2 regions of the Streptomyces sp. DS1-CR2 genome follow, and region 1 is predicted to be linked to the other one. Evidence: riboswitches for the same ligand, from Rfam matches in the RefSeq annotation. Region 1 holds a riboswitch; the other holds the start of a gene.
The links. Region 1 has a riboswitch for glycine ahead of gcvT (glycine cleavage system aminomethyltransferase GcvT). Riboswitches for the same ligand answer to the same signal wherever they lie in the genome.

Region 1 (3,593 bases):
CGACCACGTCGAACTGCTTGCCGGAGAAGTTCAGGCGCATGCCGTGGGTGAGGTGGCCGCCGTGGGCGAGGTCCAGGCCGAGGATCGTGTCGCCGGGCTTGGCGAGCGCGAAGAGGGCGGCCTGGTTGGCGGAGGCGCCGGAGTGGGGCTGGACGTTGGCGTACTCGGCGCCGAAGAGGTCCTTGACCCGGTCGATGGCGATCTGCTCGGTGACGTCGACGTGCTCGCAGCCGCCGTAGTAGCGCCGGCCGGGGTAGCCCTCGGCGTACTTGTTGGTCAGGACCGAGCCCTGGGCCTCCATGACGGCGACCGGAGCGAAGTTCTCCGACGCGATCATCTCGAGGGTGGACTGCTGGCGGAGCAGCTCGGCGTCGACCGCGGCGGCGACGTCCGGGTCGAGCTCGTGCAGCGAGGTGTTCATGAGCGACATAGTCGTGGTGTCCCTAGTTGCCGGAGCCGGAGAACGCGTCGTACTCGTCCGCGGAGAGCAGGTCCTTCGGCTCTTCCGAGGTGCGGACCTTGAACAGCCAGCCGCCCTCGAACGGGGCGGAGTTCACCAGCGACGGGTCGTCCACGACGTCCTGGTTCGCCTCGACGACCTCGCCGGTGACCGGGGAGTACAGGTCGCTGACGGACTTGGTCGACTCGAGCTCGCCGCAGGTCTCGCCCGCAGTCACCGTGTCACCGACCTCGGGGAGCTGGGCGTAGACGACATCGCCGAGCGCGTTGGCCGCGAACTCGGTGATGCCGACCGTCGAGACGCCGTCCTCGGCGCCCGACAGCCACTCGTGCTCCTTGCTGTAGCGCAGCTGCTGGGGGTTGCTCATGATCTGAATTCTCCTGTACGCGGGTGGGTGCTGCGGAACGAGAGGGGTGTGCGCTGGGTTACTTCCGGCGGCCCCCGTGAGGACTGGTCGGACTACTTCTGGCGCTTGTAGAACGGCAGCGCCACGACCTCGTACGGCTCGTGGGCGCCGCGGATGTCCACGCCCACGCCCTCGGTGCCGGGGGCGGCGTGCGCCGCGTCCACGTAGGCGATGGCGATCGGCTTGCCGAGCGTGGGAGAGGGGGCACCGGAGGTGACCTCGCCGATCACCTTGCCGTCGGCGACCACGGACATCCCGGCGCGCGGCACCCGGCGGCCCTCGGCGATCAGGCCGACGAGCTTGCGCGGCGGCGCGGTCTCGGCGCGCTCGGCGGCGGCCTGGAGCGCCTCGCGGCCCACGAAGCGGCCCTCGTTGCCCGTCTTCTCGAACTTCACGACGCGGCCGAGACCGGCGTCGAAGGGGGTCAGCGCCGTCGTCAGCTCATGCCCGTACAGCGGCATGCCGGCCTCCAGGCGCAGCGTGTCGCGGCAGGAGAGGCCGGCGGGGACGAGCCCGACCGGCGAGCCCGCGTCGGTCAGCGCCTGCCACAGCTTCTCGGCGTGCTCCGGGGCGACGAACAGCTCGAAGCCGTCCTCGCCGGTGTAGCCGGTGCGGGCGATGAGGGCCGGGACGCCGGCGACGGTGCCGGGCAGGCCCGCGTAGTACTTGAGGCCGTCCAGGTCGGCGTCCGTGAGGGACTTCAGGATGCCGGGGGACTCGGGGCCCTGGACGGCGATCAGCGCGTAGGCGTCGCGGTCGTCGCGGACCTCGGCGTCGAAGCCGGCGGCGCGCTCGGTGATCGCGTCGAGGACGATCTGCGCGTTGCCCGCGTTGGCGACGACCATGTACTCGTGCTCGCCCAGGCGGTAGACGATCAGGTCGTCGACGATCCCGCCGTCCTCCTGGCAGATCATGGTGTAGCGGGCGCGGCCGGGGCCGATCGTGGACATGTTGCCGACGAGGGCGTAGTCGAGGAGATCGACGGCCTGCGGCCCGGTGACGGTGATCTCGCCCATGTGCGACAGGTCGAAGAGGCCCGCCTTGGTGCGGACCGCGATGTGCTCGTCGCGCTCGCTGCCGTACCGCAGCGGCATGTCCCAGCCCGCGAAGTCGGTCATCGTCGCGCCCAGCGAGCGGTGCAGGGCGTCGAGGGCGGTCTTACGGGGGACGTTGCTCATGAGTGGTGCTCCAGGATCCCAGGCATGACAGACGAGGGCGATGGTCTTCCTCCCCATCTGTCATCGGAACCTGAGAGGTTCGCCGGCGCCACACGTACAGGTGGTCGCGGCTTGCACCTTGGGTGGAGCGGCCGAAGGCCGCCCGCTTTTCAGATATGCCTCGCCCGCGCGGTACGGGGCCTGAGAGATTCAAGGGAGGAACTTGCTCCTTCGGCGCCCCCGGGGACGCGTAGGCGTCCGGGGAGCTCTCCCGCGCGGATTCAAGCGGCCGGTATGCAGTTGGTCGTGCTCTTGGCGCGCACATCATTGCATGCCCACCGTACGGGGAATCCACTTGTAGGGCATTACCGTCTCTTTACACTTGGCGGGAAAGGGTGGCGTGACCGGAAGGGGAGGACGATCACGGTGCACAAGGCAGTGGCGGGTGCGTACGCGGCGGCAGGGGTCGGGCAGCGCGCTGTGCCCCGCCCCGGGGCGGCGACAGGGCGCGGGCCGGTCGTCAGGGATCTGCGCGGCAGAGGTGGTCGCACGCCGAGGCGCCTCGGCTTCGCGCGGGGTGACCTGATCGTGGTCTCGGGGCTCCCGGGCAGTGGCAAGTCCACGCTGATGCGCCGCGTGGTCGGTGCCGGGGGAGCCGTGCGCATCGACTCGCAGGACACGCGTGACCGCTGGGCGGCCCGGCTGCCGCGGCTGCTCCCGTACGCCGTGTACCGCCCGCTCGTGCGGCTCGCGCACTTCGCCGGGCTGCGGCGGGCCCTGCGCTCGGGAGGCAGCGTCGTCCTGCACGACTGCGGCACGCAACGCTGGGTGCGGCGCTGGCTGGCCAAGGAGGCCGGGCGGCGCGGCGCGGACCTGCATCTGATGCTGCTCGACGTCGGCGCGGACACGGCGCTCGCGGGCCAGCGGGACCGCGGCCGCGGGGTCTCGCGCTACGCGTTCGCCCGGCACCGCCGCGCGGTCGCCGGCCTGGTGGAGTCCGCCGAGCGCGGTGACCTGCCGTGGGGCTGCGCGTCCGCGGTGCTGCTCGACCGGGACGCGACGGATGTGCTGAACGGGATCGGGTTCGAGGGGAGTTGACCGGCCGCGACCGTCTGTGCACCTACGGACGCGGAGGGTGTTCTGCCACCCGCACGCGCTAGGGTTCGGCCGCAGACAGAGCGGTTCCAGAGCGGGTGGTAGGCACATGGACATTCCGGCGCAGGCTCACGCACATCCGTACGGCGGGTGGCCGGCCAACGAGCTCGAGGAGGTGCTCGCCGCCTCCCTCGGGGTCGACTCGGCGGGCGGCCGGATCGTCGAGGTCCTCGGGCGCAGCCAGGTGTGGATACCGCTGCCCCAGGGCGGCGGACCCGGCAGCCCGAACCTCGACCTGCCGACGCTGGAGATCGAGGGCCAGGCCTATGTGCCCGTCTTCAGCTCCGAGGAGCAGTTCCTCGCGGTCGTCGGCGACCGGATGGGCTGCACGGTCGCGCCGGCCGTCGAGTTCGCGCGCGGGCTGCCCCCGCAGGTCGGCATCGCGGTGAATCCGGACGGCGCCGTCGGCGTCCCG
Region 2 (3,593 bases), 4.3 Mb from region 1:
GGCATTGTCAGTGCCATAGGGCAGCATCGGACATGTGAGAACCGCGCCCACGATCCTGCATCTCGACATGGATGCCTTCTACGCCTCGGCGGAGCAGGCATCGAAGCCGAGCTTGCGCGGGAAAGCCGTGGTCGTGGGCGGGATCGGACCTCGTGGGGTGGTGGCCACCGCCTCGTACGAGGCCCGCGTGTTCGGGGTGCACTCGGCGATGCCGATCGGACAGGCGCGAAGGCTCGCGCCCAATGCGGCGTATCTCGTACCGCGCTTCCAGCTGTACCGCGAGGTCAGCGAGCAGGTGATGGGGCTGCTCCGGGAGCTGTCGCCGCTGGTGGAGCCGCTGAGCCTCGACGAGGCGTTCGTCGATCTTGAGGCCGGTGAGGTGGCCTGGGACGCCGCGTCGGCGCGGCTGGCCGGTGAGCGGCTGCGGGAGGAGATCAGGGCCGTGACCGGCCTGACCGGCTCTGTCGGGATCGCGGCGTCGAAGATGCTGGCGAAGATCGCCTCCGAGGAGGCCAAGCCGGACGGTCTGAGGCTGATCGTGCCCGGCACCGAGCGCGCCATGCTCGGGCCCATGTCCGTGCGCACGCTGCCCGGCGTGGGGCCGGCGACCGGGGACCATCTGAGACGTGCCGGGATCACCACGGTCGAGGAGATCGCGGAGGCGGGCGAGGACGAGCTCGTACGGCTGCTGGGGAAGTCGCACGGGGCGTCGCTGTACGCCATGGCTCTCGCGCACGACGACCGGCCCGTGGTGGCAGAGCGGGACGCCAAGTCGGTGTCGGTCGAGGACACGTACGACGTGGACATCCACGACCGGGTGCGGGTGCGGACCGAGGTGCAGCGGCTTGCGGAGCGGTGCGTGCAGCGGTTGCGGGGGGCGGAGCGGTCGGGGCGGACCGTGGTCCTCAAGGTGCGGCGCTACGACTTCTCCACGCTGACGAGATCCGAGACCCTGCGCGGGCCCACCGACGACCCCGCAGTGGTGCGGGAGGCGGCGGCGCGGCTCCTGGAGTCCGTGGACACGACGGGCGGGGTGCGGCTGCTGGGCGTGGGAGTGACGGGTCTGGCCGACTACACGCAGGAGGATCTGTTCGCGCAGGCGCAGGCCGAGGCCAAGGCGCACGCGGCCGAGGGTGAGGGGGAGACGGAAGGGGTGGATGGTGCGGGGGATGAGGGCCAGGTGGCTGCCGAGGAGGTCGTCGAGGCCGCGGACCGGCGCTGGGTGGCCGGGCACGACGTGCGGCACGAGGAGTTCGGGCACGGGTGGGTGCAGGGGAGCGGGCTCGGGAGGGTGACGGTGCGCTTCGAGACGCCGTACTCGGAGCCGGGGCGAGTGCGTACGTTCCGCACCGACGACCCCGCGCTCGTCCCCGCGGAGCCGCTGCCGCTGGTGGCGGAGGGCGACGTGAGGCGGGTTGACGCGGGGGAGCAGGGTGCCGGGTCAGGTGTCGTCTGATGTGCCGGCGATCTTGCCGAAGTTGCGGTCCTGAGGGGGCTCGGGGTCGTCCGGGCCCGTGACGTCGAGCCCGTAGTGGTGGTAGAGCTGGAGCTCCTGCTCGGGAGAGAGGTGACGGCCGACCCCGAAGTCGGGGGCGTCCTTGATCAGGGAGCGTTCGAAGGGGATGCGCAGGGTGCCCTCCACCAGCTCGCTCGGCTCCAGGGGGACGAAGGCGTCCCGGCTGAACAGGCCTGTGCGTATGGCCGCCCACTCCGGGACCCCGGTCGCGTCGTCGAGGTAGACCTCGTCGACAGTCCCGATTTTGGCTCCGTTGCGGTCGAACGCCTTGCGGCCGATCAGGTTTCGCGGATCGACATCGGTCTGCACGGGGCCCTCCAGCTGCTCGCAACTCATCCGTAAGCACTACCAAAGTGCACATTGGTGACGGCGGCCACTCGAAGCCGGGGGCGTTGTCGCCGCTGGTAGGCTGGCGATGGCTGCTGACCCCGTGCGGGAGAGTCCTCCGGATGACACCGGAGGCGCCGAAGGAGCAACTCCTCCCCGGAATCTCTCAGGCCCCTGTACCGCACGGACGAGGTCACTCTGGAAAGCAGGGCGGGCGTTCAGGCCTCCGCTCTCACCGACGGTGAAAGTCGGCATGCCCTTCGTGATGTGGGGTACGCCGGTGAAGCTCTCAGGTTGAGATGACAGAGGGGGAGGCCGTCCGGGCACCCGCGCCGTGGTGCCCCTCGCAGGTCGTATGACCAGGAGGCCTCCGCAATGACCGCCAACCGTATTCCGCTCTCCCAGCTGGAGCAGGGAATCCCCTTCGAGCAGCGCCATATCGGTCCGGATGAAGCAGCGCAGGCCAAGATGCTCGCGCAGGTCGGGTACGGCTCGCTCGACGAGCTGACGGCGGCCGCGGTCCCGGACGTGATCAAGAGCGCCGAGGCGCTCGATCTTCCCGGGGCCCGCACCGAGGCCGAGGTGCTCGCCGAACTCCGCTCCCTCGCGGACCGCAACCAGGTCCTCGACTCGATGGTCGGACTCGGTTACTACGGCACGTTCACGCCGCCCGTCATCCTGCGCAACGTCATGGAGAACCCGGCCTGGTACACGGCGTACACGCCCTACCAGCCGGAGATCTCGCAGGGCCGGCTCGAGGCACTGCTCAACTTCCAGACGATGGTCGCGGAGCTGACCGGCCTGCCGACCTCGGGCGCCTCGCTGCTCGACGAGGGCACGGCCGCGGCCGAGGCCATGGCGCTGTCGCGGCGCATCGGCAAGGTCAAGAACGGTGCCTTCGTGGTCGACGCGGACGCCCTGCCGCAGACCATCGCCGTGATCCAGACGCGCGCCGAGCCGACCGGTGTCGAGGTCGTCGTCGCCGACCTCTCCGAGGGCATCCCGGCCGAGGTCGCCGAGCGCGGCGTCGTCGGCGTCCTGATCCAGTACCCGGGCGCCTCCGGAGCTGTCCGCGACATCAAGCCGGTCATAGAGCAGGCTCACGAGCTGGGCGCCGTCGTCACGGTCGCTGCCGATCTGCTCGCCCTCACGCTGCTGACCTCGCCCGGCGAGCTCGGCGCCGACATCGCCGTCGGTACCACGCAGCGCTTCGGAGTCCCGATGGGCTTCGGCGGTCCGCACGCCGGCTACATGGCGGTCCGCGAGAAGTTCGCACGCAGCCTGCCCGGCCGCCTCGTGGGCGTCTCCGTCGACGCCGACGGCAACAAGGCGTACCGCCTCGCGCTGCAGACCCGTGAGCAGCACATCCGGCGGGAGAAGGCCACCAGCAACATCTGTACCGCTCAGGTGCTGCTCGCCGTCATGGCCGGCATGTACGCCGTGTACCACGGACCCGACGGACTCAAGGGCATCGCGCGGCGCACCCACCGGTACGCGACGCTGCTCGCCGCGGGCCTCAAGGCCGGCGGTGTCGAGGTCGTGCACGGCGCTTACTTCGACACCCTGACCGTGAAGGCCGCCGGGCGCGGCGCCGACATCGTCAGCGCCGCGCGCGAGGGTGGCGTCAACCTCCACCTGGTGGACGCCGACCACGTGTCGATCTCGTGTGACGAGACCACGACGCGTACCCAACTGGGCGCCGTCTGGACCGCGTTCGGTGTCGAGGCCGATGTCGACGCGCTCGACGCGG

Region 2: it holds a riboswitch for glycine, as region 1 does, so the genes downstream of both, gcvP (aminomethyl-transferring glycine dehydrogenase) here and gcvT (glycine cleavage system aminomethyltransferase GcvT) in region 1, are expected to answer to the same signal.

What each region holds. Positions count from the first base shown of each region.
Region 1 covers NZ_CM147085.1:6,041,847-6,045,439, forward strand. Annotated here, with positions in the region: gene glyA (serine hydroxymethyltransferase) at 1-430, opposite strand, end outside; gene gcvH (glycine cleavage system protein GcvH) at 444-827, opposite strand; gene gcvT (glycine cleavage system aminomethyltransferase GcvT) at 920-2,044, opposite strand; glycine riboswitch at 2,092-2,203, opposite strand; glycine riboswitch at 2,204-2,307, opposite strand; gene ACY0PA_RS28890 (AAA family ATPase) at 2,504-3,121, shown strand; gene ACY0PA_RS28895 (enhanced serine sensitivity protein SseB) at 3,228-3,593, shown strand, end outside.
Region 2 covers NZ_CM147085.1:1,771,565-1,775,157, reverse strand. Annotated here, with positions in the region: gene ACY0PA_RS08925 (DNA polymerase IV) at 35-1,456, shown strand; gene ACY0PA_RS08920 (PRC-barrel domain-containing protein) at 1,442-1,825, opposite strand; glycine riboswitch at 1,940-2,035, shown strand; gene gcvP (aminomethyl-transferring glycine dehydrogenase) at 2,219-3,593, shown strand, end outside.